Linked DNA regions of Niveibacterium microcysteis. The protein of the gene in region 2 interacts with the protein of the main gene of each other region in a pairwise test. Links are inferred from orthologs where the notes say so. Each region holds a gene or a part of one and is shown on either strand. Other genes may lie near its edges.

Region 1 (8,528 bases), 2.0 Mb from region 2 along the record:
TACACCGTCGCCATTTCCAAGCCGATGATGCCGCCGCCGATCACCAGCATGCGCTTCGGAACCTGGCGCAGTTCCAGCGCGCCGGTGGAATCGACAATACGCGGATCGTCCGGCAGGAAGGGCAGCTTCACCGCCTGCGAACCAGCCGCGATGATGGCCTTCTGGAAGCGGATGACCTTCTTCTCGCCGCTCAGCTCGGAGCCCGAACCGGTGGTCAGCGCCACTTCCAGGTGGTAGGCGTCGAGGAACTGACCGTAGCCGCGAACGATATCGACCTTGCGCGCCTTGGCCATGCCGGCGAGGCCACCGGTCAGCTTGCCGATGACCTTTTCCTTGTGCGCACGCAGGCGGTTCAGATCCACCGTGGGCTTGTCGAAGGCGACGCCCACGTCGGCAAAGTGCGAGGCCTCCTCGATCACGTTTGCCACGTGCAGCAACGCCTTGGACGGGATACAGCCGACGTTCAGGCACACGCCGCCCAGCGTCGGGTAGCGTTCGACCATCACCGTCTTCATGCCGAGGTCGGCCGAGCGGAAGGCGGCGGAGTAGCCGCCGGGGCCTGCGCCCAGCACCAGCATTTCGCACTCGATATCGACTGCGCCGCTGTAGCTGCCGGCAGGCAGCGGGGCCGCCGGGGCTGCCGCAGGAGCCGGGGCGGCAGCGGGCGCTGCGGGCGCTGCGGGCTTCGGCGCTTCGGCGGCAGCTTGGGAAACAGAGGCAGCAGCAGCCGCTTCCAGCGTCAGCACCACGGCACCTTCGCCTACGCGGTCGCCCACCTTGACCTTGAGCTCCTTGACGACGCCGGCAGCCGGGCTCGGCACATCCATCGTCGCCTTGTCGGATTCGAGCGTCAGCAGCGCGTCTTCGGCCTTGACGGTGTCACCCGGCTTGACCGCGATCTCGATGATCGGCACATCCTTGAAGTCGCCGATGTCCGGCACCTTCACTTCGATAATCTGGCTCATCCTTGAGGTCTCCGGCTCAGAGCAGCACGCGGCGGAAGTCCTGCAGCACGCCGGCGAAGTAAGCATTGAAACGGGCAGCCTCGGCACCGTCGATGACGCGGTGATCCCACGACAGCGACAGCGGCAGCATCAGGCGCGGCACAAAGGCCGAGCCGTCCCACACCGGGCGGATCTGCGACTTGCAGACGCCCATGATGGCGACTTCTGGCGCGTTGATGATCGGCGTGAAGTACACGCCACCGATACCGCCCAGCGAGCTGATCGTGAAGCAGCCGCCCTGCATCTGGTCGGGCTTGAGCTTGCCGTCGCGTGCGAGCTTCGCCAGTTCGCCCATTTCCTGTGCGATCGCGGAGACGCCCTTCTTGTCCGCATCGCGGATCACCGGCACAACCAGGCCGTTCGGCGTGTCGGCAGCGAAACCGATGTGGTAGTACTGCTTGAGCACCAGGTTGTCGCCGTCGAGCGAGGCGTTGAAGGTCGGGAACTTCTTCAGCGCCGCAACCGCCGCCTTGATCATGAACGCGAGCATGGTCAGCTTGACGCCACTCTTCTCGAGTTCCTTGTTCATCTGCACGCGGAAGGCTTCCAGATCGGTGATGTCCGCGTCGTCATGGTTGGTGACGTGCGGGATCTGGACCCAGTTGCGGTGCAAGTTGGCGCCAGAGATCTTCTTGATGCGCGACAGCGGCTTGGCGTCGACCGGGCCGAACTTGCTGAAGTCGACCTTCGGCCACGGCAGCAGGTTGAGCTCGCCACCACCGGTGACGCCGCCACCTGCAGCGCCCGCCGACCCGGCCGGCACCAGCGCGCCGGTCGAGATCTGGCTGAACACGCCCTTGATGAAGTTCTGCACGTCTTCGTGCAGCACGCGGCCCTTGGGCCCGGTGCCCGGCACCTTGGCGATGTCGACGCCCAGGTCGCGCGCGAAACGGCGCACCGACGGGCTGGCGTGAGCCTTGCCGGCCGGCGCGGTGATCGCCGGCGCAGCCGCAACCGGAGCAGCCACGGCGGGCGCGGCAGCGGGTGCAGCGGCAGCGGGTGCAGCAGCCACCGGTGCGGGGGCCGCAGCAGGCGCCGGAGCCGGCGCCACTGCAGCGGCCGGCACGGCAGCGCCGCCCGCAGCCTCGATCACCAGGATCAGCGCGCCTTGCGACACGCGATCACCGACCTTGACCTTCACATCCTTGACGACGCCAGCCACCGGCGTCGGCACATCCATCGTTGCCTTGTCGGATTCGAGCGTGACGACCGGTGCGTCGGCGGCGACCGTGTCGCCCACCTTCACGGCCACTTCGATCACCGGCACGTCGGCAAAGTCGCCAATATCCGGCACCGTAACTTCGACCAGACCACCGCCAGCAGCCGGTGCGGCCGGCGCGGGAGCAGCCGCGACAGGGGCGGCCGCCGCGGGTGCGGGTGCAGGGGCTGCAGCGGCGGCTGCCGGGGCGGGCGCCGGCGCAGCGGCGGCGCCTGCTTCCAGGATCACGACCAGCGTGCCCTCGGCGACCTTGTCGCCGACGACAACCTTGATTTCCTTGACCACGCCGGCAACCGGGCTCGGCACATCCATCGTGGCCTTGTCCGATTCCAGCGTCAGCAGGGTGGCTTCGGCCTCGACCGAATCACCCGGTTTGACAGCCACCTCGATCACCGGCACGTCCTTGAAGTCGCCGATGTCGGGAACCTTCACTTCGATGAGTTGGCTCATGTGCGTTCCTCTGTGGGAGGCAATCCCCGCGACGCAAACGCGCCGGTGCAGCAGGCCGCATCCAGGCGGCCCACTGCGCGGGGTTTGCGATCAGACGGTGATGGGGTTCGGCTTGTTGATGTCGATGCCGTATTTGGCAATCGCCTGCGCCACCTTTTCGCGATCGATCGTGCCTTCGTCGGCCAGAGCCTTGAGGGCAGCAACCGTGACCCAGCGACGATCCACCTCGAAGTGGTTGCGCAGGGCTTCGCGGGTATCGGAGCGGCCGTAACCATCGGTGCCGAGCGTGACGTAGCGACGCGGCACGTAGGGGCGGATCTGCTCGCTGAACAGCTTGACGTAGTCGGTCGCGGCGATCACCGGGCCGGTCGTGTCCTTCAGCAGGGTCTCGACATGCGACACACGCGGCGTTTCGAGCGGGTGCAGCAAGTTCCAGCGGGTGACGTCGATACCGTCGCGCGCCAGCTCGTTGAAGCTCGGGCAGCCCCAGATGTCGGACTCGACACCCCAGTCTTCGCGCAGCAGGTCCGCCGCAGCGATGACTTCGCGGAAGATCGTGCCGGAACCGAGCAGCTGAACGCGCGGCTGCTTTGCCTTGCCCTTCGCGCCTTCACGGAACTTGTACATCCCCTTGAGGATGTTCGCTTCCGCGCCCTCGGGCATCGCCGGATGCTCGTAGTTCTCGTTCATCACGGTGATGTAGTAGTACACATCTTCCTGCTCACCGTACATGCGGCGCAGGCCGTCCTGAACGATCACCGCCAGCTCGTACGAGAAGGTCGGGTCGTAGGTGACACAGTTGGGCACCAGGTTCGCGAGAATCTGCGAGTGGCCATCTTCGTGCTGCAGGCCTTCGCCGTTCAGCGTGGTACGGCCGGCGGTGCCGCCGATCAGGAAGCCGCGGGCGCGCGAGTCGCCTGCCGCCCAGCACAGATCCATCACGCGCTGGTGGCCGAACATCGAGTAGTAGATGTAGACCGGGATCATCGGCACGTTGTGCACCGAGTACGAGGTCGCCGCGGCGATCCACGAGCTCATTGCACCGGCTTCGTTGATGCCCTCCTGCAGGATCTGCCCTTCGCGGCTCTCCTTGTAGAACATCAGCTGGTCGTGATCCTGCGGCACGTACTTCTGGCCGAACTGGTTCCAGATGCCGAACTGACGGAACATGCCTTCCATCCCGAAGGTGCGGGACTCATCCGGCACGATCGGCACGACGTGGCGGCCGATGTTCTTGTCCTTGAGCATCGTGTTGAGGATGCGGACAAAGGCCATCGTGGTCGAGAACTCGCGGCCTTCGCCGGACGCTTTCAGCTGCGCATCGAACGCACTCAGCGCCGGCACTTGCAGCGTATCGCCCTTGACGCGACGGCTCGGCAGATAACCGCCGAGGTCCATGCGGCGCTGGCGCATGTAGGTGAGCTCTGGCGAGCCTTCCTCGAACTTCACCAGCGGCATCTCGTCGACCTTGTCGTCCGGCACCGGGATCTCGAAGCGGTCACGGAAACGCAGCAGCGATTCGTGATTCATCTTCTTTTGCTGGTGGGTGATGTTCTGCGCTTCACCCGAAGAGCCCATGCCAAAGCCCTTGATGGTCTTGGCGAGGATCAGCGTCGGCTGGCCCTTGTGCTCGGTGGCGGCCTTGTATGCTGCAAACACCTTGAAGATATCGTGGCCGCCGCGGTTCAGGCGCCAGATGTCGTCGTCGGTCCAGTCGGCGACCAGCGCCTTGAGTTCCGGTGTGTTGAAGAAGTGCTCGCGAACGTAGGCGCCGTCCTTCGACTTGAAGGTCTGGTATTCGCCGTCCACCGCCTCCATCATGCGCTTCTTCAGGATGCCCGCCTTGTCACGCTGCAGCAGCGTATCCCAGTGCGTGCCCCAGATAACCTTGATGACGTTCCAGCCGGCGCCGCGGAATTCGGCTTCCAGTTCCTGGATGATCTTGGCGTTGCCGCGCACCGGGCCGTCGAGACGCTGCAGGTTGCAGTTCACGACGAAGACCAGGTTGTCGAGCTGTTCGCGGCCGGCCACGCCGATCGCGCCCATCGAATCGACCTCGTCCATCTCGCCGTCGCCGAGGAAGGCCCAGACCTTGCGGCCTTCGGTCTTGGCGAGGCCGCGGTTGTCGAGGTATTTCATGAAGCGGGCCTGGTAGATGGCCTGCAGCGGGCCGAGGCCCATCGACACGGTCGGGAACTGCCAGAAATCCGGCATCAGCCAGGGGTGCGGGTAGGACGACACGCCCTTGCCCGAGGTCTCCTGGCGGAAGTTGTCGAGCTGCTCGTCGGTCAGGCGGCCGAGCATGTGCGCACGAGCGTAGACGCCCGGGATCGAGTGCCCTTGGAAGAAGATCAGGTCGCCACCGTCCGGGTTGGAAGGCGACTTCCAGAACCAGTTGAAGCCCACGTCATACAGCGTCGCGGCCGACGCGTACGAGGCGATGTGACCGCCGACGTTGGTGTCCTTGTTCGCGCGCACCACCATCGCCATGGCGTTCCAGCGCAGGAAAGCCTGGATGCGGCTTTCGATCGTGGTGTCACCCGGGTATTTCGGCTGTTGTTCAGCCGGGATGGTGTTGATGTATGCAGTGTTGGCGCTGTACGGAATGTCGGCGCCATCTTCGCGCGCCGCTTCGATCAGGCGCTCGATCAGGTAATGGGCGCGCTCAGGTCCTTCCTGGGCCAGCACGCCGGCGAGCGCTTCAAGCCACTCCTTCGTCTCCTGCGCGTCGATGTCGGACTGCAGCAGCACGTTGGGCAAAGAGGCCATCGGTGCGATCTCCTTCCTCGTTTGATTCGGGCAATCAAAAAACCCGCCGCCTCGGTGGGCGGCGGTTGCGTATCCAGTCCTGCGGCAGTCCATCGTGGGCGCGCGCAGTTCTAGCTTAATCCGTGGCTGAAGCAGCGGCCAGCGGGAAATCGGCGTTACTTTTCAGAAGATAAAACAGCTTACCGCATCGTGCAATAGAAAATTGCTCAAACAGGCAACGCCCGAGATTCAAACGGGCGTTTGCAAACCATTGATGCAATGCAACATTTTCTGCGCCGCGCGATCGAACAGGCTGCTTGGCATGCCATTCGAGCGCTTCAGAGGAAAGGCCATCGCGGCCAAGAAAGAGACATCCGCCTTCACGGCGGCAGCGTCAACGACTGGCCGCCCGTTTGCGATCGTCGTCGTAGGCGAACACGACCTGCCCGCGGCGCACTTCAGCCAGATAAGCCATGCGACTCGTCTTGATGGCCTCGTGATCGCTGACCGAGAACGGCCGTTGATAGGTCATCAGCACGCCGTCCACCGGGTCATGCAGATCCTCCAGCGCCTCGCGGATCTTCGGGCCTTCGGTGGTGCCGGCCTGGCGGATCGCCGCGACCAGCAGACGCAGCGCGTCGTAGCCCTGCGCCGCGGCTGAAGGCGACAACATCCGGTCGGAACCGGCCGCCTTCTGCCAGGCCTCGCGGAAAGCCTGCGCGCGCGGATGCGGGTCTTCGACCAGGTAAGTCTGCGGCATCCGCGCGCCTTCCGCGTTGGGCCCGGCACTGTCGATGAAGGTGGACATCGACAGTGTCCAGCTGCCGATCATGGGTACCTTCCAGCCCAGCTTGGCAGTGGCGTTCGCGATACGGGCAAGTTCCGGACCGATACCGTAGGTCAGGATCGCCTCGGCCCCGGCGCGTTTGGCGCGCAACACGGGCGCCGAGAGATCCACGTCACCCGGGTTGTAGCGTTCGACCGCCACCGGACGCAGGCCGCGTTTTTCCAGCGCGCGCTCGAGGTCATTTCGCCCAAGCTGCCCATAGTTGGTTGCGTCGTGCAGGATCGCCACCCGCGTGAAGTGCCGCCGCTCAACCGCCTCGTCGACGATCATCGCGGCCTGCAAGGCATCCGCGCAGGAGAGGCGGAAGATGTAGTTATCGGCATACGCGGGCGGCAGAAACTGGCGGGTGATCAGCGAGCCGGTCGCCACCGCGGTGATCACCGGAATCCGGGCCGACTGGTAGTAACGCTGGCTCGCCAAGGCGACCCCGGTGTTTACGATGCCCACCATCGCGACCACCTTGTCCTGCCCGATCAGCTGCTGCGCGACCGCAACACCACGTTCGTTGCGCGCCTCGTCATCGCGCTCGACCAATTCCACCGGCCGCCCCAGCACGCCACCGGCGGCATTGATCTCGGCCGCCGCGATGCGGATGCCATCGCGCATCGACAGCCCCATCGGGCTCGATCCGCCTGTGAATGGACCGGACACACCGATCCGGATGGAATCCGCCGCCCAGCACGGCGACAGAAGCAGGCATAACGCGAAAACACGCAGCACGGATGCGATCAAGAGCGCTCTCCTCCGCTATTCTTCTGTCTCTGCAGCGCCGTGCGGGGGAAACCCCTATCGCCGACGGCAGGCGAACCCGGACAATGCCCCCCGGCGCCCAGATTCCAAGATGAACATTCTGCCCCGTTCCGGCAAGGAAGGCGCAAGTCGCCTCGAACTCTTCACCACCGCCCCCTACGTGGCCGTGGTGGTGTTCGCACTCGCCATGCTCACCATCGTCTGGATGCTGCAGACACAGGAAGAGCTCGTCGAGCGCAACGCACTGGGACGCGACGTGCAGTGGGCCGAGCGCACGATGCGCACGCATTTCGTCGCCAACGAGGACTTCCTCAACGAGCTGACGCGCGACATTGCCTCCGGCACGGTGGATGCCGACACCTTCCAGCTGCGCACCAACCAGTACCTGGCGAACAACCCGGAGCTGCTGAACGTCGTCTGGATCGACGCCAGCGGCAAAGTGCGCTGGACGGCCCCCTTCGACACGACCGACTGGCTGCCGGGCGATGCGATGACGCCGGAGCAAGGCCAGGTCGCCCGCCATGCACGCGAGATCGGCCGTGCTGCCTACGGCCAGCCCTACCGTGGCGCCAGCGGCAGCGCGCTGGTGGAAGTATTCATCCCGGTGCAACGCGGGCGCTCGCCATGGGGCATGGTCGCCGCGGTGTATTCGGTCGATGGCCTGCTGCACCACCTGGTGCCTTCGTGGTTCTCCGACAAGTACCGCCTCGTGCTCACCGACGGCAACGGTGAACCACTCGCGAGCAACGCCACTTCGACCAACGCGACCGATTCGTCGCTGTCGTCGCTGATCGTGTTTGACCCGCCCGGCAATGGTCTCGCGCTGCGCGCGACGGCGTTCCGCGGCGAGGCCGAGCTGCCCAGCGCGCTACCGGTGTCGCTGATCATCGGGCTCTCGGTGCTGGTGTTCTGGAGCCTCTGGGCGCAGCGCGGCCACATGCTGCGGCGGATCAAGGTGGAGAAGGAACGCGACCGCATCTTCAACCTGTCGCTCGACGTGCTGTGCACGATGACGCTGGACGGCCACTACCGGCGCCTCAACCCGGCCTTCGAGCGCATCCTCGGCTATGCCGCCGACGACATGGTCGGCCGCCAACTGCTGGAGTTGGTGCACCCGGACGATCTCGACAGCGCGCGCGAACAGATGCGGTTGCTGGCCGAAGGCCGCCCCGCCACCTTCGAGGCGCGCATGAAGTGCGCGGACGATCGTTACAAGTGGCTGGTGTGGAGCGCCAACCCGGTGCCCGGCGAACGTGTGATCTACGCAGTGGCGCACAACGTGACCGACCGCAAGGCTGCCGAAGATGCGTGGCGCGCCGAATCGGCCTTCCGCAAAGCGATGGAAGAATCGGTGCTGACCGGCCTGCGCGCGACCGACATGAAGGGCCGCATCATTTATGTGAACCGCGCCTTCTGCCAGCTCACCGGCTATTCGGAAGAAGAACTGGTCGGCATCGAGGAGCCCTTCCCCTACTGGCCCGAGGACGAAATTGACCAGCAGCGTCAGCAC
Region 2 (8,090 bases):
GATTATTACCGGTTCTCCAAGAGTGAGATCTGGGCGCGCGAACGGCAGAAGGATGCGGCCGATGTGGCGCGCGACCGCTTCGAGTTCCGCAACGAACGAATCGAGCGCGAAAAACGCGAGAAGGCCGAAAAGCTCGCAGCCAAAACGGCGGCCGGTCGCGCCGCTGTGAGCACTCCAGCGACCGACACGGCAGCGGCTGCCACGCCGGTCACCGGTTCGGACAGCGCCGAAGACTCCAAGAAAGCGCTGATCGCCGCCGCGATGGCGCGCGCCAAAGCACAGCGCGAGGCCATCGCTCCGCAAAACACCGAAGCGCTGACCCCCGATCAACAGGCGCAGGTCACCGAAGCGGATGCGCGCCGCGCCGCCCTTGCGCCTGCGGACGGCGACGCTGCAGCGCAGCCCACCGAACAAAGCGCCCGCTGAAGGCTGACGACCACGATGTCTCTCAATTCACCCTACCTGCGCAAGCCCACCAGCGTTACCCGCGTGATGGCCGAAGTGCTGCTTGCGCTGATCCCAGCGGTCGCGGTCTATGCCTGGTTTTTCGGCGTGGGGATCCTGGTTCAGATCGCGCTCGCCACCGTGGCGGCAATTGCGTTTGAGGCGGGTTTCCTCAAGCTGCGCGGGCGCCCGATCGGTCGCTCCCTGGCAGACCTTTCGGCCGTCGTCACCGCGTGGTTGATCGCGTTGGCCTTCCCTTCCATCGGCCCCTGGTGGCTGGTCGTCGCCGGCACGGCATTCGCCATTGTGGTTGCCAAACACCTCTACGGCGGCCTGGGGCAGAACCCGTTCAACCCGGCGATGGTTGCGTATGCGGTGATGATCGTTGCCTTCCCCGCGCTGATGTCACAGTGGCCCGGCGCCGGCCGCTTGGACGCATCCGCGCAGCTGGACCTGATCTTTGGCGGCGCGCGGGCTGTCGACGCCATCACCGCCGCCACCCCGCTCGATGCACTGCGCACAGGCCTGCGCGCCGAAGGCAGCAGCGTGAATGCACTGCTGCAAGGCGAGGGATTTGGCCTTTTCGCTGGCCACGGTTGGGAGTGGATCGCCTTCGCCTTCCTGATCGGCGGGCTCTACCTGCTCGCACGTCGGATCATCACCTGGCACATCCCGGTCGCGTACCTCGGCAGCCTCGCGGCGCTGGCGACCATCGCGTCGATTGCTGCGCCACAGAGCTATCCCGGCCCTGTCTTCTCGCTGTTCTCGGGTGCCGCGATGCTTGGCGCCTTCTTTATCCTGACCGATCCGGTTTCAGGCGCCACCACGCCGCGTGGCAAGCTGATTTACGCCGCGGGTGCAGCTCTGATCACATGGATCATCCGGCACTTTGGAGCGTTCCCCGACGGTGTTGCGTTCGCGACCTTACTGATGAACCTGTGTGTGCCGCTGATCGACATGAAGACCCAGCCACCCGTGTTCGGCCACAAAACCAAGAACTGATCCGACGCCATGAACGAACCGACGGCCGGCGGCCTATCCCTTCGCACCGCTCTGGCGATGCTGGTGTTTACCTTGGTCTTCACCGCCTTCATGGCAGGCGGCTACCTGCTTACGCGCGACCCGATCGCGCGCAGCGCGAAAGCTGAAAAGCTGTTACTGATCGACCAGATCCTGCCACGCAGCGGGTATGACAATGCGCTGCTCGACGACGTGATCAGCCTGCCGCCTACGCCGGAGCTCGGCCTCGATCAAGGCGGCCAGGTATGGCGTGCACGACGCGCAGGCCAACCGGCCGCCCTGGTGATGGAAGCGGTGGCGCCAGATGGCTACGCTGGGCGCGTCGAACTGATCGTGGCGGTCGCCGCCGACGGCCAGGTGCTCGGCGCCCGCGTCACGCAGCACCGCGAAACACCAGGCTTGGGCGACTACATCGATCCGCGCAAGGACAAGAACAAGGCGCATCCGTGGATCAGCCAGTTCGAGCGTCCTGCACGCGATTTGCCACCCGCGGCATGGACGGTGAAGAAGGACGGCGGCGCCTTCGATTACAACACCGGCGCAACAATCAGCGCACGTGCGGTTACCCGCGCGGTCGGCCGCGTCGCAGCCTACGCGGCAGCGCACCGCGACGCACTGTTCCAGTGAGGCAAACCCAATGAACCTGCAGCATCTGCGCGAAATCGCCCACGCCGGTATCTGGAAGAGCAACACCGGCCTCGTTCAACTGCTCGGCCTGTGCCCGATCCTCGCCGTATCCACCAATCTGATCAACGGCATCAGCCTCGGGCTGGCTACCGCGGTTGTGATGGCCATCTCCGGCGCCGTCGTCGCGGCGCTACGCAATCTGATCCCCTACGAGATCCGCATCCCGGTGTTCATCCTGATCATCGCGGCGCTGGTCACGGTGCTCGACCTTGCTTTCAACGCCTATCTGCACAGTCTCTATCTGGTGCTCGGCATCTTCGTACCGCTGATCGTCACCAACTGCATCGTTCTTGCGCGCGTAGAGGCGTTTGCTGCCAAGAACGGGCCGTTGTCCTCTGCGGTTGATGGCTTTGCGATGGGCGCGGGCCTTGTTTGGTTGCTCGCACTGCTGGGAGGCATGCGTGAACTGATCGGCACGGGCCATCTGTTCAACGGCATCGACATGATCATCCCGTCGGCCCAACCTCTGCGCGTACTGCCCGAGGCTTATCCCGGATTCCTCGTTGCGATCCTGCCACCGGGCGCCTTCATCTCGCTCGCCTGTCTGATCGCAGGCAAGAGCTGGCTGGACGCGCGCGCGGCCAAGCGCGCTGCCCAAGCCCGCCCAGCTGCAGAGCCCGCCTCCGCCTGAGCAATGCCCAAGTTGATGCCGCGCGCCGCGGTCGCCGAGGCGTTTCAGCGCTGGCAAACGGCCAACCCGACGCCGACAACCGAACTCGAATACGGCAACGGCTTCCAGTTACTTGTGGCCGTCGTCCTCTCGGCGCAATCCACCGACAAGGGCGTCAACCTCGCCACGCGCCGCCTGTTCCCGGTTGCGCCCGATGCGGCCGCCATGGCAACGCTTGGCGAAGCGGGCATCGCGGAGCACATCAAGACGATCGGCCTCTACCGCAACAAGGCGAAGAACGTCGCGATGCTCTCGCGCATCCTGCTCGAGCGACATGCCGGCGAAGTGCCGGCTGACCGGGGTGCGCTTGAGGCGCTACCCGGCGTCGGCCGGAAAACCGCCAACGTGGTGCTCAACACCCTGTTCCGCCAGCCAACCATGGCGGTGGATACGCACATTTTCCGTGTCGCAAACCGGATGGGCCTGGCCCCCGGCAAAGATGTGCTGGAGGTCGAGAAAGCCCTGCTCCGGCGGGTACCCAAGGACTTTCTACTGGATGCGCATCACTGGCTGATTCTCCATGGCCGCTATGTGTGCACCGCGCGCAAACCCTTGTGCGGCCAGTGCATCGTTCGTGATCTATGTGAGTATCGGGACAAGACCGACTGAATCAGTCCTTACCGCGTCGCCCCCACTTTTCAGAGAGCCAACACCGTGTTCAATCCATCACGAGACCAAGCGCGCCGTTTCTTCATCGACGCCTGGCAGAAGCATCGCCAGCGCACCGGGCTCGCGCCACTGGAACAGGTCGCCGCCGAACTGATCGAACAGCACCCGGAATACCACGCGCTGCTTGACGACCCAGAGAGCGCGGAAAAGGACTTCTCGCCCGAAGACGGGCAGATCAACCCGTTTCTGCACCTGTCGCTTCACCTGGCGATTCACGAGCAACTGTCGATCGATCAACCGCCAGGGCTGCGTGCCGCCTACGACGCCTGCCTCGCGGTGCGGGGCGACCGCCATGCAGCGTTGCACGACGTGCTCGAATGCCTCGGCGAAACGATCTGGCAAGCGCAGCGCAGTGGCACAGCGCCCGACGCCGTTGCTTACGTCGAGGCCGTCTGGCGACGCTCCCGTCTGGCCTAGCCTTCAAGGCGGACTCACTGAAAGAAAAGCCCGGCGGCGGCAGCCCGCCGGGCTTCTTGTCGTGGAGCGGAGCCCCGGTCAGCGCTTCACGATCACAAGCCCCTTCTGGGCCGAGAAATAGGCTGCCAGATCGGCGACATCCTCTTTCGAGAGCGGCGCCGCCATGCCCATCATGATCGGGTTCTTGCGTTTGCCGGCCTTGTAGTCGGTCAGCGCGCGCACGATGTAGTCCTCATGCTGCCCAGCCAGCTTCGGAAAATCCGGCGAGGCGGAGTTTCCGTCGGCACCGTGGCAAGCCGCACAGACGGTGGACTTCTCCTTGCCCTTCACTGCGTCACCCGCTTGGGCGAGCGGCATTGTCAGAAGCGCAAGAAGCGCCAGCGGCAGAATCTTCATGTCGGCCCTCCTCATTTCTGTGCTCCGAAATGGGCTGCAATGTCGGCCATGTCCTGCTCCGACAAGGGCGCGACCTGCCCTGTCATCGTCGGATGGCTACGCTCGCCGTTCTTGTACTCCTGCAGTGCACGTAGGATGTATTCCGGATGCTGCCCACCCAGCTTGGGGACGTGATAGACGCTCGGAAAAGTGGTTTTGTAGTCCGGAATACCGTGGCAACCAAGGCACATCGCAACCTTCTTGCGACCGGCTTCGGGATTGCCCTGTACCGCGAGGGCTGCGCCGCTGGCGAACAGCAACGCAATGACCAACAGCCCCTTCATTCTTTTCATGAGTCCCCTCTGATGGTGTGGATTGGGAGGCGTTGAAGCGAACTGATTCTATGTCGCGGTGTTTTCGGGCGTCAAAGCACCTTTTGGAGACCCTGCCTTGAGCAGGGTCAATGCGCATGTTTGTTGCGCAGGCAGACGTTGCGCCGCATGATGCCGACTCTGTCTTACGCCTTAGCCAAATCATGAGCCTTCGATTCCAGGGATCCGATCAGTACGTCGCCACTGCAGACCTGATGCTGGCAGTCAACGCCGCGATTCAGCTTCAGCGCCCGCTGCTGATCAAAGGTGAGCCGGGCACCGGCAAGACGATGCTCGCTGAAGAAGTCGCCGGCGCGCTGGGCCTGCCGCTGTATCAATGGCACATCAAATCCACCACCAAGGCCCAGCAGGGTTTGTACGAGTACGACGCGGTATCACGCCTGCGCGACTCGCAACTCGGCGACGACCGCGTCAAGGACATTGGCAACTACATCGTCCAGGGCGTGCTGTGGAAAGCCTTTACGCATGACGCGCCGTCGGTGGTGCTGATCGACGAGATCGACAAGGCCGACATCGAATTCCCGAACGATCTGCTGCGCGAACTCGACCGCATGGAGTTCCATGTTTACGAGACCCAGCAGACGATACGCGCGCGCCACCGGCCCATCCTGTTCATCACCTCCAATAACGAAAAGGAACTGCCGGACGCGTTCTTGCGCCGCTGCTTCTTCCACTACATCAAGTTTCCGGACAAGGAAACGATGGAAAAGATCATCGGTGTGCACTTCCCCGATATCCACGAAAAGCTGCTGCGCGCCGCCCTCGAAGTATTCTTCGAGTTGCGCGAGGTACCGGGGCTTAAGAAGAAACCGACCACGTCCGAGTTGCTCGACTGGCTGCGCCTCCTGGCCTCCGAGGAGATCCCGGCCGAGAGCCTGCGTGCTGCGGGCAACAAGCCGGTGGTGCCACCGCTCGCTGGTGCACTACTGAAGAACGAGCAGGACATCGCGCTGTTCGAGCGCCTCGTCGCGATGGCCAAGCACAACCGCTGAACGGCACAGCACGCATCAGCCATGCTGACCGATTTCTTCCTTCACTTGAAGGCGAGCCAGATCCCGGTCTCCACCAAGGAGTTCCTGACGCTGCTCGAAGCACTGCAGGCGGGCGTGATCGGGCCGAGCATCAATGACTTCTACATCCTCGCCCGCGCGACGCTGGTCAAGGACGAGAGTCACTACGACAAGTTCGACCGCGCGTTCGGCAGCTTCTTTAAAGGCATTACGGAACTCCCGGGCCTCGAAGCCGACATCCCCGAAGACTGGCTGCGGCGAGCGGTGCAACGCATGCTCACCCCTGAGGAGAAGGCGCGCCTCGAGAAGCTTGGCTGGGACAAGCTGATGGAGGAATTCAAGCAGCGCCTGCAGGAGCAGAAAGAGCACCACGCCGGTGGCAACAAGTGGATAGGCACCGGCGGCAGCTCGCCCTTCGGGGCGCACGGCTATCACCCTGAAGGGATTCGCGTTGGCCCGGAATCCGCTGGCAACCGCACGGCAGTCAAGGTGTGGGATCAGCGGCAGTACCGGAACCTCGACGATTCGGTTGAACTCGGCACGCGCAACATCAAGGTGGCGCTACGCCGCCTGCGCCGCTTTGCGCGCGAGGGCGCACAAGACGAACTGGATCTCGACGGCACGATCGCCGCCACGGCGCGCAACGCCGGCTGGCTTGATCTGAAAATGCGGCCCGAGCGCCACAACGCGGTCAAGGTGCTGATGTTCTTCGACGTCGGCGGCTCCATGGACGACCACATCAAGGTCTGCGAAGAACTCTTCTCGGCGGTACGCGGCGAGTTCAAGCACCTTGAGTACTTCTACTTCCACAACTGCGTCTACGAATCGGTATGGCGAGACAACCAGCGCCGTTTCGCGACCAAGCGCCCATTGCAGGATGTTCTGCACACCTACGGGCCGGACTACAAACTGATCTTCGTTGGCGACGCGACGATGAGCCCTTACGAGATCATGGTGCCCGGTGGCTCCGTCGAACATTTCAACGAAGAGCCTGGCGCAGAATGGCTGCGGCGCCTGCTCGACGCTTATCCGAGCGCCTGCTGGATCAACCCACAACCCGAGCAAACCTGGCCCTATCGCCAGTCGATCACGCTGATCCGGCAGATCATGGGCGAGCGCATGTTCCCATTGACCATCGAGGGCCTTGAGCGCGCCATGCGCCAGCTCTCACGCAAAACTTGATTCGCACAATGAACCCTATATTCGTCGACCTGCTCGGGTATCTCGCCGCGACGCTCACCACCGTCGCGTTTGTGCCGCAGGCCTGGTTGACCTGGAAAACCCGCTCCGCACACGGCGTCTCGCTTGGCATGTACAGCGTGTTCATCTGCGGCATCACAGCGTGGCTGCTCTATGGTTTTCTGATCAGCGCCTGGCCGGTCGTCATCGCCAACGCGATCACGCTGCTGCTGGCGGCCTTCATCCTTTCGATGAAGCTTCGATTCGGTTAAACCCTGCGCACAACAAGGCGCTATCATCGGCGCACCATCCGGTGGAGCCGTGATTCATGCGTTCACTCGTTCGCCTGCCGCACAGCCTTGTCGCGCTACTGATCCTGCTGCTGATGCCGATCCTGGCATTGGCCGCCGAGAAACCGCCGCAGCCGGAAGAAGCCAATCTTGTCGTGGCCAATCGGCATATCGCCACCTTCCGGGCCGAGTTCGGTGGCGCCACGCCGCGCGCTCGCGCCGAGCGCGCCGCGCGCCGGATCGAGCTCGCCAGCGAAGCAGTAAAACCGCTCAAGACCAACACCGTCAGCTACAGCCTTGACGGCAAGTCCGGCATCGCAATCCGAGCCGGCGACCAGATCCTGTTCGCGCTGGTCCCCGCGGACCTCGAAGCCGACGCCGGACTCACCCTGGAGGCTACCGCCGCGAAGGCGGCCGAAGAGGCGCAGCGGGTTCTCGACGCGTATCACGAGCAAGCAGACGTGAAGGGCATCGTGCGTGGCGTGCTGCTCACGCTCCTCGCCACCGCAATCGCCATCGGCCTGCTCTGGGCCCTGCTGCGCGCCGGGCGGCGTGTCACCGAAAGCGTGCAACAACGCATCGAACGCAAACTCGCGGCGACCGCTGGCGTCGGTTGGGCCCGCTACACCTACGGGATTGTGTTGCGCGTAGCGCAGGTGATCCTCATCGCGCTGGCTCTGGTGCTGGTCGATGTCTGGCTGACCTTCGTACTGAAGCAGTTCCCGATCACAGAACCGCTCGGCGACCATCTGATCGACTACCTGTTCCGCTACACCGGGCATTTTGGCGATGCATTGCTGGGCGCCCTGCCCGGCCTGGTCGCGGTGGCGATCATCATCGTGATTGCCCAGGCGGTCGCAGGCATGGTTCGCAGCATCTTTGACGCGGCGCAGTCGGGCAACCTCAGCCTCCCCGGCGTGCATCCGGAAACCGCGTC

What was found.
Region 1: the proteins of nth (region 2) and aceE interact in binary tests that used the Escherichia coli proteins (3 or more experiments, as listed by UniProt). The link is inferred for Niveibacterium microcysteis from one-to-one orthologs.

Annotation. Positions count from the first base shown.
Region 1 is NZ_CP071060.1:774,355-782,882, reverse strand. The notes cover bases 2,564-5,807. They hold aceE (pyruvate dehydrogenase (acetyl-transferring), homodimeric type), read right to left. Parts: upstream 5,443-5,807; coding sequence 2,764-5,442; downstream 2,564-2,763. Other genes in these bases: aceF (dihydrolipoyllysine-residue acetyltransferase), read right to left, coding at 2,564-2,673. Also shown: lpdA (dihydrolipoyl dehydrogenase), read right to left, coding at 1-965; more of aceF, read right to left, coding at 982-2,563; JY500_RS03645 (ABC transporter substrate-binding protein), read right to left, coding at 5,816-6,988; JY500_RS03640 (PAS domain S-box protein), read left to right, coding at 7,110-8,528. UniProt on the Escherichia coli protein: Component of the pyruvate dehydrogenase (PDH) complex, that catalyzes the overall conversion of pyruvate to acetyl-CoA and CO(2).
Region 2 is NZ_CP071060.1:2,742,493-2,750,582, forward strand. What follows is about bases 1,808-4,613. They hold nth (endonuclease III), read left to right. Parts: upstream 1,808-2,797; coding sequence 2,798-3,430; downstream 3,431-4,613. Other genes in these bases: JY500_RS12445 (RnfABCDGE type electron transport complex subunit G), read left to right, coding at 1,808-2,091; rsxE (electron transport complex subunit RsxE), read left to right, coding at 2,102-2,782; JY500_RS12460 (DUF1841 family protein), read left to right, coding at 3,476-3,907; JY500_RS12465 (c-type cytochrome), read right to left, coding at 3,986-4,303; JY500_RS12470 (c-type cytochrome), read right to left, coding at 4,315-4,613. In the rest of the region: electron transport complex subunit RsxC, read left to right, coding at 1-426; JY500_RS12440 (RnfABCDGE type electron transport complex subunit D), read left to right, coding at 442-1,446; more of JY500_RS12445, read left to right, coding at 1,456-1,807; more of JY500_RS12470, read right to left, coding at 4,614-4,635; JY500_RS12475 (AAA family ATPase), read left to right, coding at 4,815-5,666; JY500_RS12480 (vWA domain-containing protein), read left to right, coding at 5,688-6,866; JY500_RS12485 (SemiSWEET transporter), read left to right, coding at 6,875-7,135; JY500_RS12490 (mechanosensitive ion channel family protein), read left to right, coding at 7,192-8,090. UniProt on the Escherichia coli protein: DNA repair enzyme that has both DNA N-glycosylase activity and AP-lyase activity. The DNA N-glycosylase activity releases various damaged pyrimidines from DNA by cleaving the N-glycosidic bond, leaving an AP (apurinic/apyrimidinic) site.